Regions from separate parts of the Lysinibacillus sp. EB271-A1-10B genome, predicted to be linked through region 1. Evidence: riboswitches for the same ligand, from Rfam matches in the RefSeq annotation. Region 1 holds a riboswitch; each other region holds the start of a gene.
The links. A riboswitch is a leader RNA that binds a small molecule or an ion and turns the genes downstream of it on or off. The one in region 1 is predicted to bind S-adenosylmethionine.
Positions count from the first base shown of each region.

Region 2: linked by a shared signal. The riboswitch ahead of AC3WSK_RS24975 (MetQ/NlpA family ABC transporter substrate-binding protein) and the one ahead of AC3WSK_RS16665 (cyclase family protein) in region 1 are both predicted to bind S-adenosylmethionine.
Region 3: linked by a shared signal. The riboswitch ahead of metA (homoserine O-acetyltransferase MetA) and the one ahead of AC3WSK_RS16665 (cyclase family protein) in region 1 are both predicted to bind S-adenosylmethionine.
Region 4: linked by a shared signal. The riboswitch ahead of AC3WSK_RS11560 (methionine ABC transporter ATP-binding protein) and the one ahead of AC3WSK_RS16665 (cyclase family protein) in region 1 are both predicted to bind S-adenosylmethionine.

Region 1 covers NZ_JBYTDL010000013.1:61,704-64,833, forward strand. The annotation lists gene AC3WSK_RS16655 (MFS transporter) at 1-343, shown strand, start outside; gene AC3WSK_RS16660 (YuzC family spore coat inner layer protein) at 694-1,101, shown strand; SAM riboswitch class I at 1,266-1,370, shown strand; gene AC3WSK_RS16665 (cyclase family protein) at 1,497-2,234, shown strand; gene AC3WSK_RS16670 (DedA family protein) at 2,279-2,884, opposite strand; gene AC3WSK_RS16675 (Cof-type HAD-IIB family hydrolase) at 2,987-3,130, opposite strand, start outside.
Region 2 covers NZ_JBYTDL010000036.1:11,727-14,856, forward strand. The annotation lists gene AC3WSK_RS24970 (pyridoxal phosphate-dependent aminotransferase) at 1-561, shown strand, start outside; SAM riboswitch class I at 875-979, shown strand; gene AC3WSK_RS24975 (MetQ/NlpA family ABC transporter substrate-binding protein) at 1,070-1,900, shown strand; gene AC3WSK_RS24980 (methionine ABC transporter ATP-binding protein) at 2,005-3,030, shown strand; gene AC3WSK_RS24985 (methionine ABC transporter permease) at 3,023-3,130, shown strand, end outside.
Region 3 covers NZ_JBYTDL010000003.1:384,769-387,898, forward strand. The annotation lists partial or broken gene AC3WSK_RS07110 (hypothetical protein) at 1-160, shown strand, start outside; gene metA (homoserine O-acetyltransferase MetA) at 325-1,260, opposite strand; SAM riboswitch class I at 1,415-1,525, opposite strand; gene AC3WSK_RS07120 (hypothetical protein) at 1,750-2,049, opposite strand; gene AC3WSK_RS07125 (helix-turn-helix domain-containing protein) at 2,448-2,804, shown strand; gene AC3WSK_RS07130 (hypothetical protein) at 2,865-3,130, opposite strand, start outside.
Region 4 covers NZ_JBYTDL010000007.1:28,723-31,852, reverse strand. The annotation lists gene AC3WSK_RS11570 (toprim domain-containing protein) at 177-518, shown strand; gene AC3WSK_RS11565 (thioredoxin family protein) at 535-837, shown strand; SAM riboswitch class I at 900-1,005, shown strand; gene AC3WSK_RS11560 (methionine ABC transporter ATP-binding protein) at 1,269-2,297, shown strand; gene AC3WSK_RS11555 (methionine ABC transporter permease) at 2,287-2,955, shown strand; gene AC3WSK_RS11550 (MetQ/NlpA family ABC transporter substrate-binding protein) at 3,052-3,130, shown strand, end outside.

The sequences.
Region 1 (3,130 bases):
CGGCTTAGCACTGGCTGTACTCGGCATTGGCTTCTTTTTGGAGTCATCAATCATGGGATTATTAATGGTCCTTATGATGGGTCTATTTATGTTTATGAATGTACCGGGATTACAGCTTTATGCCGTTCAGCTTTCAGAAAAATATATACCATCAGCTATTTCAATGGCTTCCGCATTAAACATTTCGGCCTTTAACATTGGCATTTTTATAGGGTCATACATTGGAGGATTCATCATTCGCCACCAATCATTAGCACATACACCTATATACGGATTCGGCTTAGTGATGCTTGCAGCAGCTACTACATTCCTATGGTTAATCTTTGATAGAAACAAACAATAGTCCCCTTGCTTATAGGATCAAAAAACAATGAAAAGGACATATTTGTCAATGTTATAGCACTTTAAATGAGGATAATTTCCGTTCTAAGCTACTTCGCTTTCGCTCAAAAAATCTGTGGCTAATGTTTTGTTTTATCACTATAAATTAAAGTGCCATGCCAGAAGATACATGTTGATTGGAGTGGAGGCTGGGCGACTCCTCGGGGATCAGCGATGACGGAAATCAATCCCTCCTTTTGCATAGACTTGAGTACCTTTTCGCTCAGGCTTTTCAAAGCATTTGCCATTAACACCTAAAGTCTTTGTTGTACATAAGATAATGTATCAACTATAGGATAGGAGGAAATTTAGTTGTATTACAATCCTTATCCGTATTTTGTCTATCCTAATTATTATCCGGCATGGGTAATGGCAAATCAACCAACTACTCAACAACCTTCTAGACATCTAGCAATGCCTGACCCAACGAATAGAAGTCCATTTCCATCCATCAATACAGTGAAATTAAAGACTTCCGCGAAACGAGTCAAGATTATTATGCAGCAAGCACAATTACTTACGGATAAAATTGATGAATCAGAGCAATTTGCACATGATCTTATGAACGCAGCGCAACTATCAAATAAAACAGAAGTTGAAAAATTAATTACGTCAACGGGCGTTACGATAAAATTCGAAACTACCTATACGCCAGATGGCATTCGTATAATATTTACTGATAGCGGCTGTTGTAAGCTTACATTAGCTTTGAGTTGGTGAAGAGTTGGCCCTTTGAAGAGGGCCTCTTTTTGCTTTTCGCATGCTTTTGGAGGTTTTGAAGTGTTGAAATTTTTTAACCTCGTATCCCTATTGAACTTGTAACCTATAAATAAATATGCTAAATTATTTGTAAACTTTATTTCTGAAAATTTTTATATCGTATTTTCTTATCAAGAGAGACGGAGGGATTGGCCCTATGAAGTCTCAGCAACCAGCCTATAGGTATGGTGCTAATTCCAAATGGCATAATTTAGCCTTGAAGATGAGAAGACTTACTGCATTTGCTTTGCACAAGAGTCCTCTTCTACAAGGAGGACTCTTTTTTATTTGCTCTTTAACGTGAATGATACGCAAAGAATCGCACCCAAAATATGCACAGAAAGCAGGGAAATAGTATGGCAAACGAACTTTTACAAGCAATAAAATTATTGAAATCAAAAGAATGGGTTGATTTAACACATACATTCGGTCCAAACTCTCCTCATTTCTTTATGTTTGATGATGCAAAATTTGAAACATTATTTTCACATGATGATGGATTCTTTGCACAACAATTCTCTTTCCCTGGACAATACGGAACACATATCGACCCACCTATCCATTTCGTGCAAGAAACACGCTATTTAGAGGAATTGGAGCTAAAAGAACTAGTACTCCCACTAATCGTTATTGATAAATCGAAGGAAGCTGAAATTAACAACGACTACACGTTAAGCGTTCAAGATATTCTTAACTTTGAAGCTGAATATGGAGAAATTGAAGAAGGTACCTTTGTTGCGCTGCGTACAGATTGGAGTAAACGTTGGCCAGATAAAGAGGCTTTCAGCAATAAAGATACCGATGGCAATAATCATATTCCTGGCTGGGGATTAGAAGCTTTGCAATTTTTATTCAACGAACGAAAAGTAAGTGCAATCGGCCACGAAACTTTTGATACGGATTCAGCAACAGATTTTCGTAAAAACGGTAAGTTAGACGGCGAATATTTTGTGCTTGAGCAAGATACTTATCAAATTGAGCTTATGACAAATTTGGATAAGCTACCTCCAAAAGGCGCCGTTATATTCAATATTGTGCCGAAGCCTGAAAAAGCATCTGGATTCCCTGTTCGTTCATTTGCTATATTGCCTTAATATAGCAACAGGTCTGATTCAATAAATATTGAACCAGACCTTTCTTAATCATTTATATTAGTGGGATTCCTTTTTTTAAAAACAACATAAACGATCAGCATAATTATTATAAACAATACTATAAGATAAATGCTGTAACGGGATAAATATGCCTCAACATAATGCCATTTCTCACCTAGTACATTACCTAAAGTAATAAACGTAAATGTCCATATAACTGCTCCCGTATACGCAAAGAAAGCAAATTTTTTATAAGGATAATTATTAATAGCGGCAATATATGCTGTAAGATGGCGCACACCAGGAATAAAATATCCTATTAATAATAATCCCGGCCCTATTTTTGCAAATAACTCTTTAGTAAAATCAATTTTCTGCTCAGTAATATGAATTTTCGAACCGTATTTTTGCAATAAAGGTAGCCCGAATCTATAGCCTATATAGTAGCTCAAAGTAATTCCTCCTACCGCACCTACGATAGCGCTGATTAAAGCAGGAATATGTGCAAGCGTTTCTCGATAAACGCTATACCCTACATATGTCAAAAATAATTCATCAGGAAGTGGCAGCCCGACAATCCCCCCAATTAGGACAAGAATGATGCCAAAATATCCATAATGTTCAATAAGAGATTGCACATGCTGCGCCATAAATCCATCCCACCTAAAGCATAATAATTTTTATAGTTAGCTTTATCATAACTCAATGGAGACAACATTATGAGTGTTATGAATTCAATACAGTTTTTCCCATTAAATGATTCCTAGCTCACGAAGAGCATAATCAATACCATCTTCAGTTGATTTCTTTGTTACAAAATTAGCGATATTTTTTAATGCTTCACTACCGTTTCCCATTGCAATACCGAAGCCGACCTGCTCTAGCATATCGATATC
Region 2 (3,130 bases), on a different contig from region 1:
GATTTCGCTTACGGTGCAATTGGATTTGACGGCAAGAAACCTATTAGTTTCCTGCAAGCGGAAGGTGCCAAAGAGGTCGGCATCGAGATGTATACATTATCTAAAACATATAATATGGCAGGCTGGCGTATTGGATTTGCAGTTGGTAACGCTGATATTGTTGCGGCTATTAATCTTATTCAAGATCATCTATTTTGTAGTCAATTCCCTGCCGTACAACAAGCAGCAGCGGTTGCCCTTACAGCATCTCAGGATTGCGCGAATAAGCTAAGAGCGACTTATGAGCGTCGACGAAATGTTCTTATCGAAGAAGCACAGCGAATTGGTTGGCAAGTAACCGCACCAAAGGGCTCTTTCTTTGCATGGCTCCCTGTTCCATTAGGTTATACAAGTGAGCAGTTTACTGATGTATTGCTCGATAAAGCTGATATCGCAGTAGCTGCAGGCAATGGCTTCGGTCAATACGGTGAAGGCTATGTTCGTGTAGGTTTACTTGTAAGTGAAGATCGCTTACGTGAAGCAATCAGCCGAATTGAAAAATTAAACTTCTTTAATTTATAAGCATTGGATTTCCTTCCATTCAAAAACTGTCCTATTAGTTCACACTCGCTATAGGGGCAGTTTTCATTTCATGATCTTTCTTGGTTGCCTCAACCCTTCTTCTAACGGATAAATTGAACATGACCTTTGATTCATCAAACTATCTAATACACTGTCCTGATAACAATATTTCCACCCTACCCTAGCAAGAATTCCCATGCCTCTTTCGCGATCAAATAGTATAACAAAAAAAAATATTTCAAAAATTCGATTGACTTACTATATCCTATAATCTATATTAGATATATCGGATTTACAAAAAAATATTATAAATCTCTTATCAAGAGTAGCTGAGGGACTGGCCCTATGAAGCTCGGCAACCTCCTTTTTTAAGGAAGGTGCCAAATCCAGCAAACGATCATCGTTTGAAAGATAAGAGAGGACGTTTTTTCATGAGCCTCTCTTAATTTTTTTAAGAGAGTTTTTTTTATTTTTACCAGCCGATAAAACAACTTTGGAGGTATGTCTCATGAAAAAGAAAAACAAAATTTTACTAGGTTTAGCGAGTCTCACATTAGTAGCAGCATTAGTAGGCTGCGGTACTAATGAAGATAAAGGTAGTCAAGGTAAGGCTATTAATGAAAATAAAATTGTAGTAGGTGTAACTTCTGGTCCACACGAACAAATTGCAGAGGTTGCAGCAAAAGTTGCCAAAGAAAGTGGCTTAGAGGTAGAACTAAAAACGTTCTCTGATTATGTTTTACCAAATACATCGTTAGCCGAGGGTGATCTTGATGTAAACAGTTATCAACACAAGCCTTTCCTCGATGCATTTAACAAAGATCACAAAACAGATTTAGTACCAGTAGGAAAAACAATTTTAACTCCTATGGGCATATACTCTGATAAATATAAATCATTGGATGAAGTTCCTGATGGTGCTACATTCGGATTACCAAATGATCCAACGAACGGGGCTCGTGCTCTATTTGTTCTTCAAGAGGCAGGCATCATTAAATTAAAAGAAGGTGCAGACTTAACAGCATCTATTCGCGATGTGGAAGAAAACAAAAAGAATTTTAAATTCATTGAATTAGAGGCTGCACAAATTCCGAAGCAGCTTAGTGAAGTAGATGTGGCAGCTATTAATACGAACTTCGCTCTTGATGCTGGTATTGATCCTAAAAAAGACTCCATTCTTTTAGAATCTACTAACTCTCCATATGTAAACTACATTGCGGTACGTGCTGAAAACGAGGATGACCCAGCGATTAAAAAATTTGTTGAAGCCTATCAATCTGATGAAGTACGCAAATTTATTGAAGAGGAATTCAAAGGTTCTATCATTCCAAGCTGGTAAGTAACGATGAAGGGCCTTTCATAAATTGAGAATCTGCGAGACTCCTATAGGTATGCTAGCAGATTCTTGCTTTATAGAAGGACTTAGAAAGGAGAGTTCACAGTATGATTCAACTAGAAAATATAACAAAAGAATTTAAAACTAAAAAAGGTATCGTTAAGGCAGTAGATGGCATTAACCTGCATGTCAAAAAAGGTGAAATTCATGGGGTTATTGGCTACAGTGGCGCAGGAAAAAGTACCCTTATTCGCTGTGTTAATTTATTAGAGCGTCCAACAACAGGAAAAGTATTGATCGACAATGTAGATATTACTTCCCTTTCTTTAAACGACCTCCGCAAAACACGTCAAAAAATCGGCATGATTTTCCAGCATTTTAATCTCTTAAAAACAGCGACCGTTTACAACAATATCTCGGTACCATTAAAGCTTCTAGGCTATAACGACTCTGAAGTGAAAAAACGCGTCGCAAAATATGCAGAAATTGTTGGCCTAACAGAGAAATTAGATAGTTATCCTAGCCAACTTTCGGGTGGTCAAAAGCAACGTGTCGCTATTGCACGTGCCCTCGCCCAAGAGCCTGAGATTTTACTCAGTGATGAAGCAACAAGTGCTCTCGATCCTGAAACAACTGAAGCTATTCTCGAGCTTCTCTTGAAAATTAACCGTGAGTTGGGCATCACTATTTTACTCATTACACATGAAATGAATGTTATTCAAAAAATTTGCGATGATGTATCCGTTCTTGAATCAGGGACGGTTGTGGAATATGGCTCTGCTATAGAACTATTTTCGAAGCCTCAGCACCCAACGACACGAAAGTTTTTAAACACTATTTCTCAACGTAATTTATCTTCTTCCCTAATCGAACAATTAAATCTTTCCGGAAGTGTGATTCGCTTAACATTCCTTGGTGAAAGTACCGGGAAGCCATTACTTGCAGAAGTGAGCAAAGTTTATGATGTACAACCAAATATTTTAACAGCCAATATCATTGAATTAAAAAACGGCATCGTCGGTAATATTGTCGTGCATCTACACGGTAAGGCACATATCGTTGAAAAGGCACTTACGTATTTTATAGAAAACGGGGTATGCGTTGAGGAATTAGGAGGCGAATTAAATGAATAGCATTCAAAGTTTCTTTGCAGACTGGTCAGATGTTATTGGGCAATCCATTTTCGAAACCTTTCAAATGGTCGGGATTTCATTATTGTTTTCTATTTTAATT
Region 3 (3,130 bases), on a different contig from region 1:
CAGCAATAACGAAAATCCTGCTCAAAGTGCAAGTAATAGTACTGCCGAAAATACTACTCAAAGTAAAATTGAAAACGATACCGGCAATTCTACACAAAATGATAGTGATACCGGAAATACACCAAACAGTGATAAGAATAAAAAATCGCCAGACAATTAACAGCAGTGTGGTTCATTACCAAAAGTGAAGCGGCTCATCGGACGCCCCCCAGGAGGCTCTGTGCGAAAGCAAAGCGGCAGCTACAAAGTGACCAGCCGGAACGGAAATGAGAAAAGTAAAAAATGATGACCCAAAAATATCAAGGTCATCATTTTTCTATGGCATTAAATATGATATTCAATTTGATCAACAAAATCCCATTCGTATGGTGTTTCTTGATAAACATAGTAGTTCAACCAGTTCGAGAATAACAAATGTGTATGGGCACGCCACGTATTAATCGGTTCATTTGCTGGATCATCATTAGGGAAGTAATTCAAGGGCACATCAATATCTAATCCTTTCGCAACATCGCGACTATATTCATCCGCTAAAGTTGTCGCATCATATTCAAGGTGACCAGTAATCATAATATTTTTATTGTCTTTAGATTGCACAATAAAAACACCAGCATCTTCTGAATAAGAGAGCAATCGTAAATCAGGGTGGTTGCGTACTTCATCAATCGATACAGACGTATAACGCGAATGTGGTGCCGTAAACAAATCACTAAAGCCGCGTACTAAATCCACTGTTAAATCCGTAATGACATGAGAATATACACCTGAGCATTTAGCAGAAAGCCCAATTTTGCCAATACCGTAATGATGGTATAACGCTGCCTGTGCACCCCAACATATATGTAGAACCGATGTTACGTTCGTTTTGGACCAGTCCATAATTTCTGAAATTTCCTGCCAGTAGTTCACTTCTTCAAACGGCATTTTTTCTACTGGTGCACCCGTAATAATCATGCCATCATAGCGACGATGACGAATTTGATCGAACGTCGTATAAAATAATTGTAAATGTGATTTACTAACATTTTTCGATTCATGAGTAGCAGTATTCAAAAATGTAATATTCACTTGTAACGGGGTATTCCCTAATAAACGTAGTAATTGCAGCTCTGTTTTTTCTTTTTCTGGCATTAAATTAAAGATTAAGATATTTAACGGACGAATTTGTTGAGTTTTCGCTCTATCCTCGTCCATTACGAAGATTTTTTCCTCACGTAAATGTTCTCCAGCTGGTAAGTTTTTTGGAATATTAATTGGCATCTTGCATTCCCCTCTCTTATAGTTCTCTCTGTTAAACCCATTATTGGCCTTAGTCTCCATACACAGGCCTTGCGTAAAGTCTTTTTTTCGATGAAATTAAAAAATCCCCCTCATTCCATTTGAGATAGAATGAGAAGGATGTTTTCCACGTTCACTCTTATCTCTCAAAGGACAAATCCTTCGCTGGAATTAGCACCTTTCTAACTTTTGTTAGAGGTTGCTGAAGCGTCATCGGGCCAAATCCCTCAACTTCTCTTGATAAGATTATTTAATTAAAAAGAATTGTAACATGAACATTTAAGAATATCAACAATACATAGAATATTTTGTTATTAACCATGCATGTCATTATGTTTGGGAGTAATACATTTGTTTTTTTAGTTTATTCCACTTCTTATAAAATCTATGTAATTTTTATTATAACTCATACTTCTGATAAAAAGAAGTGTATAGAATTTTAAATAAAAAAGCCTGCTCCTTTGGGATAATTTACAGCTCTACTATTTCTACTACATCGAACGATTGAAGACGCTCAAGACCAAACAAATCATTATCATAACTTTCAAAGTAAACACTTGCTACATTGTCGAATGACCATTCTTTTGTCTTGAACTCTTCAAGATTGTCAAACAAGATATCCAATAATAACCAACCATTATCATATTCTTTGTGGTTTATTCTATAGATATGAATGATATTGTTAGTATCCATAAATACGATATTTTCAGCTTGCTCAAATTTTGTATTAGTTGTTCTCATTGCTAGTGCTACATTTATCATATTAGTCAACCTCTTATCAATGGATTATTAGTTTTATTTTTAACGTTGCTACCGTCACATGAGCTATAAGTTCGAATACTATACCGTCATTGGCTCGGTATCACAGTGAATCATTGAATGCGTACTTTTCAAGATAAAAACAAGCTAACATCATTGACAATAATTACTCTGTAGAGTACTATTTAGACATAGCTAAATAAGACTTTTAAAAAGCCTTTAAACCAACATTTAAACCGTTCCCCAACGAAAAATGTTTATAAATAGGTCGTATTTTTTACTGTCTTTTTTAGCTAATAACTTAGCTTATGAGATGATAATAACCTAATAGAGTACCTAAGTCAATGATTTTTATCTAGTTGTGTACTTTCTGCTTATATTTTGTCTTATGCCAAAAGGAGATTATTAATATGACAATGTTTGCAAGGATAAAGGAGTTAGCAAAAAATAAAGATAAAAATCTAAAACAAGTGGCTTTCGATATGGGATTTGGCGAGAATTACTTCTATACTTTAAAATCTCAAAGCCCAAAAGCAGAAACATTAGAAAAAGTAGCAGACTATTTTGATGTATCTGTAGACTACCTACTAGGTCGCACAGACGTAAAAAGAAATTTCTATAGCATTGTAAGTGAAAATAACACTGACACAGATATACTCACAATTCAAAGAGCAGTAAATAAAATGACACCCGAAGAAAGAAAGAAAACCATTGCAGTCTTGGGGGCTGTCTTCGATGGTTTGTTCGATAGCGAAGATAAGAGCTAGTCAACCAGTTAAATAAAGACATAAAAAAGGACTACCCCCGAAGAGGTAGTCTCAATTCTATTATTTCTTTGGTTTTGGTTTAAATTTCTTCTTAGGCTCTTCTTTGACTTCTTCACTTGGATTAGGATTTATTACTTTTGTATACTTACGCTTTTTGCTATCGTCAACAATTAGGTATGTATCCCCATCAATTGGTTTATCTGGATGGTCTGCATGTTTCATCATTAGTGGACTCAAGTAAATATAGAATGAGTCTACCTCCTCACCATCACGAATTACCTTGCTTTCAAATGCATAAATTATAGTTGCAATGTTGTGATCCTTCC
Region 4 (3,130 bases), on a different contig from region 1:
TAATAGAAAAACGTCGGAAACTACCGACGTTTTTTATTATCTTCATCCATTCTGCCATCATAGTGGATGAGGGTGAATGCCAGTATATTCCCTTAACAATAGGTGTCTAACAGTATCAATGACAAGATTTATTGATATAATAATGATAAGGGATATGTCTAAACGGGGGTGGCGTTATGTTCGAGGGGAAATGCTTAATTGTCGAAGGCCGTTCGGATAAGCTTCAAATTGAACCTATTTTAAATGAACATGTTAAAATACTTTGCACGAATGGTACAATTGGTGTGCATCAATTAGAAGAGTTACTTGATCCATATGAAGGCTGTGAGCTTTATACATTTTTTGATGCAGATACATCGGGTGATAAGCTACGAGCATTAATGGACAGACATTATCCAGAGGCCGAGCATTTACGTACAATGCCAACATATAAGGAAGTAGAGACAACTCCGAGAAAGGTGTTAGCGGCGATTTTGCTTCGTGCACATTTCTCAATCCATAATGAATATATTTTGTAAGGTTGCGTGAAAAAAGATGGAAGAATGGTCAAAAGAGCAGTGGGACGTGGCTATCCAGTCTGGTGAAAAGGCTGCTTTTTATTTATATACACCAATGTGTGGAACGTGTGTAGTTGCATCGAAAATGATGTCGGTTGTTGAACAATTGCTGCCACAGCTACAGATTGGTAAAGCGAATATTAACTTTATTGAGCAAATCGCTTATGAAAATAAAATTGAAAGTGTACCGTGTTTACTTGTATGTGAAGGCGGAAAAGTGACGGAGAAGGTTTATGCCTTTCAATCCGTACCGTATTTATACGAATTGTTAAAAAAATAAATTGACTGGACTTTACTCACGTGGTAAAGTACGAATATACTAAAAAATATAAATATATCGAACTCTTATAAAGAGCGGCTGAGGGAAGTGCCCTATGAAGCCCGGCAACCATCACAAAAGTGAAAAGGTGCCAAATCACCCAAAGATTTTATCTTTGAAAGATGAGAGAACGGTTCAACGTATAAGTTACGTGACCCCTTCTACTTGTCTATAGTTGAAGGGGTTTTTTACTTCTTTCAGCCGCTGAAATAGAGGAACTCAGTCTAAGAACGCCACATCCTGTGGCAACGACTGAGTGACCAACGTCATGTTGGCCTAGAGCCTCCGGCGGATGTCATGGAATCGAAAAGGATTTCTTTGTGCCAGCACAAAGCCGATTCCAGACGCAATTATGCCGAGGCACAATTGATATAAGAAAAGGAGAATTCGCTATGATTCAGCTTCAAAATATTACGAAGAAATACAAGACCTCGAATGGCGAATTAACAGCAGTTAAAGACGTCAACCTTTCTATCGATAAAGGTGAAATTTATGGCATTATCGGCTATAGTGGCGCTGGTAAAAGTACAATGATTCGTTTGTTAAACGGTTTAGAAAAGCCTACATCTGGTACGGTAACGGTTAACAATCAAGAATTTTCATCCATAAAGGGGCAAAAGCTTAGAGATGCTAGACAAAAGGTCAGTATGATTTTCCAACATTTCAATTTACTTTGGTCTCGAACTGTTGCGGAAAACATTGCTTTCCCACTAGAAATCGCAGGTGTTCCAAAGGCAAAACGTGAGGCACGTGTGAAAGAATTGATCACACTAGTTGGCTTAGACGGACGTGCTAAAGCGTATCCATCACAATTATCGGGGGGACAAAAGCAACGTGTAGGCATCGCTCGTGCACTTGCTAATAATCCAGAAGTATTGTTATGTGATGAGGCAACATCCGCACTCGATCCGGAGACAACAGATGCTATCCTAGATTTACTTGTCGATATTAATGAACGACTAGGTTTAACGATCGTGTTAATCACACATGAAATGCATGTTATTCGTAAAATTTGCCACCGTGTAGCGGTTATGGAAGCTGGAGAAATTGTAGAACGTGGTGAAGTATTACAAGTATTCCAAGCGCCACAAGCGGACATTACAAAAAAATTCGTTTCTCAAATTACAGATACGAAGGAGACACAGGAAACTGTGGCACAAATTAAAGCAAATTACCCTAATGGACAACTTGTAAAGCTAATATTTGTAGGAGAAAAAACAGAGCAGCCTGTCATCTCACATCTTGTAAAACAGTGTGATGTAGAAGTAAGTATAGTACATGGTAATATTTCGCAAACAAAAAATGGTGCGTACGGTACACTTATTGTACAAATTGAAGGCACAGAGTCGAATGTTGCAGCTGCACTTAGCTACTTGCATACAGTCGAAGTACAAACGGAGGTGATTGCCAATGCTAACTAATTTCTTTCCGAATGTCGACTGGGAAAAAATGTGGGAAGCTACGTATGAAACGTTGTATATGACAACAATCTCTACGGTGATCACATTTATACTTGGATTAGTAATTGGGATCTTATTGTTTTTATCAAGTCCAAACCAACTATGGGCCAATAAACTGGTGAACTTTTTAACAGGCTCAATCGTTAATATTTTCCGTTCGATTCCATTTATCGTTTTGATTATTTTATTAATTCCATTTACGAAATTTTTACTCGGCACAATTCGTGGCGCAGATGCTGCTTTACCGGCACTAATTATCGGAGCTGCACCATTTTATGCGCGTATGGTATTAATTTCATTGCGTGAAATCGATAAAGGCGTTATTGAAGCGGCTCGTTCAATGGGTGCTAAAACGTCAACGATTATTTGGAAAGTTTTAATTCCAGAATCGTTCCCAGCGCTTATTTCTGGTCTTACTGTAACGGCTGTAGCACTTGTTGGCTATACTGCGATGGCAGGTATTATCGGTGCAGGCGGTCTAGGAAACTTAGCATTCTTAGATGGTTTCCAACGTAATCGCCAAGATGTAACTTTAATGGCGACTATATTAATCTTAATAGTAGTATTTATTATTCAATGGATTGGCGACTTAATTACAGCCAAAACAGATAAACGCTAAAAAGAAAAAAGCGTATCTCGCTACGAACATCAAAAAAGTTATTTCGGTTTTATGCCGCTAACATATTTTAAATTAGTTAAAAGGGAGTGCAATAAAATGAAGAAATTTTTAACAGGATTATTTTTATCAGTATTAGTATTAGCCTTAGCTGCTTGTGGTGCTGGTAAAAAAGATG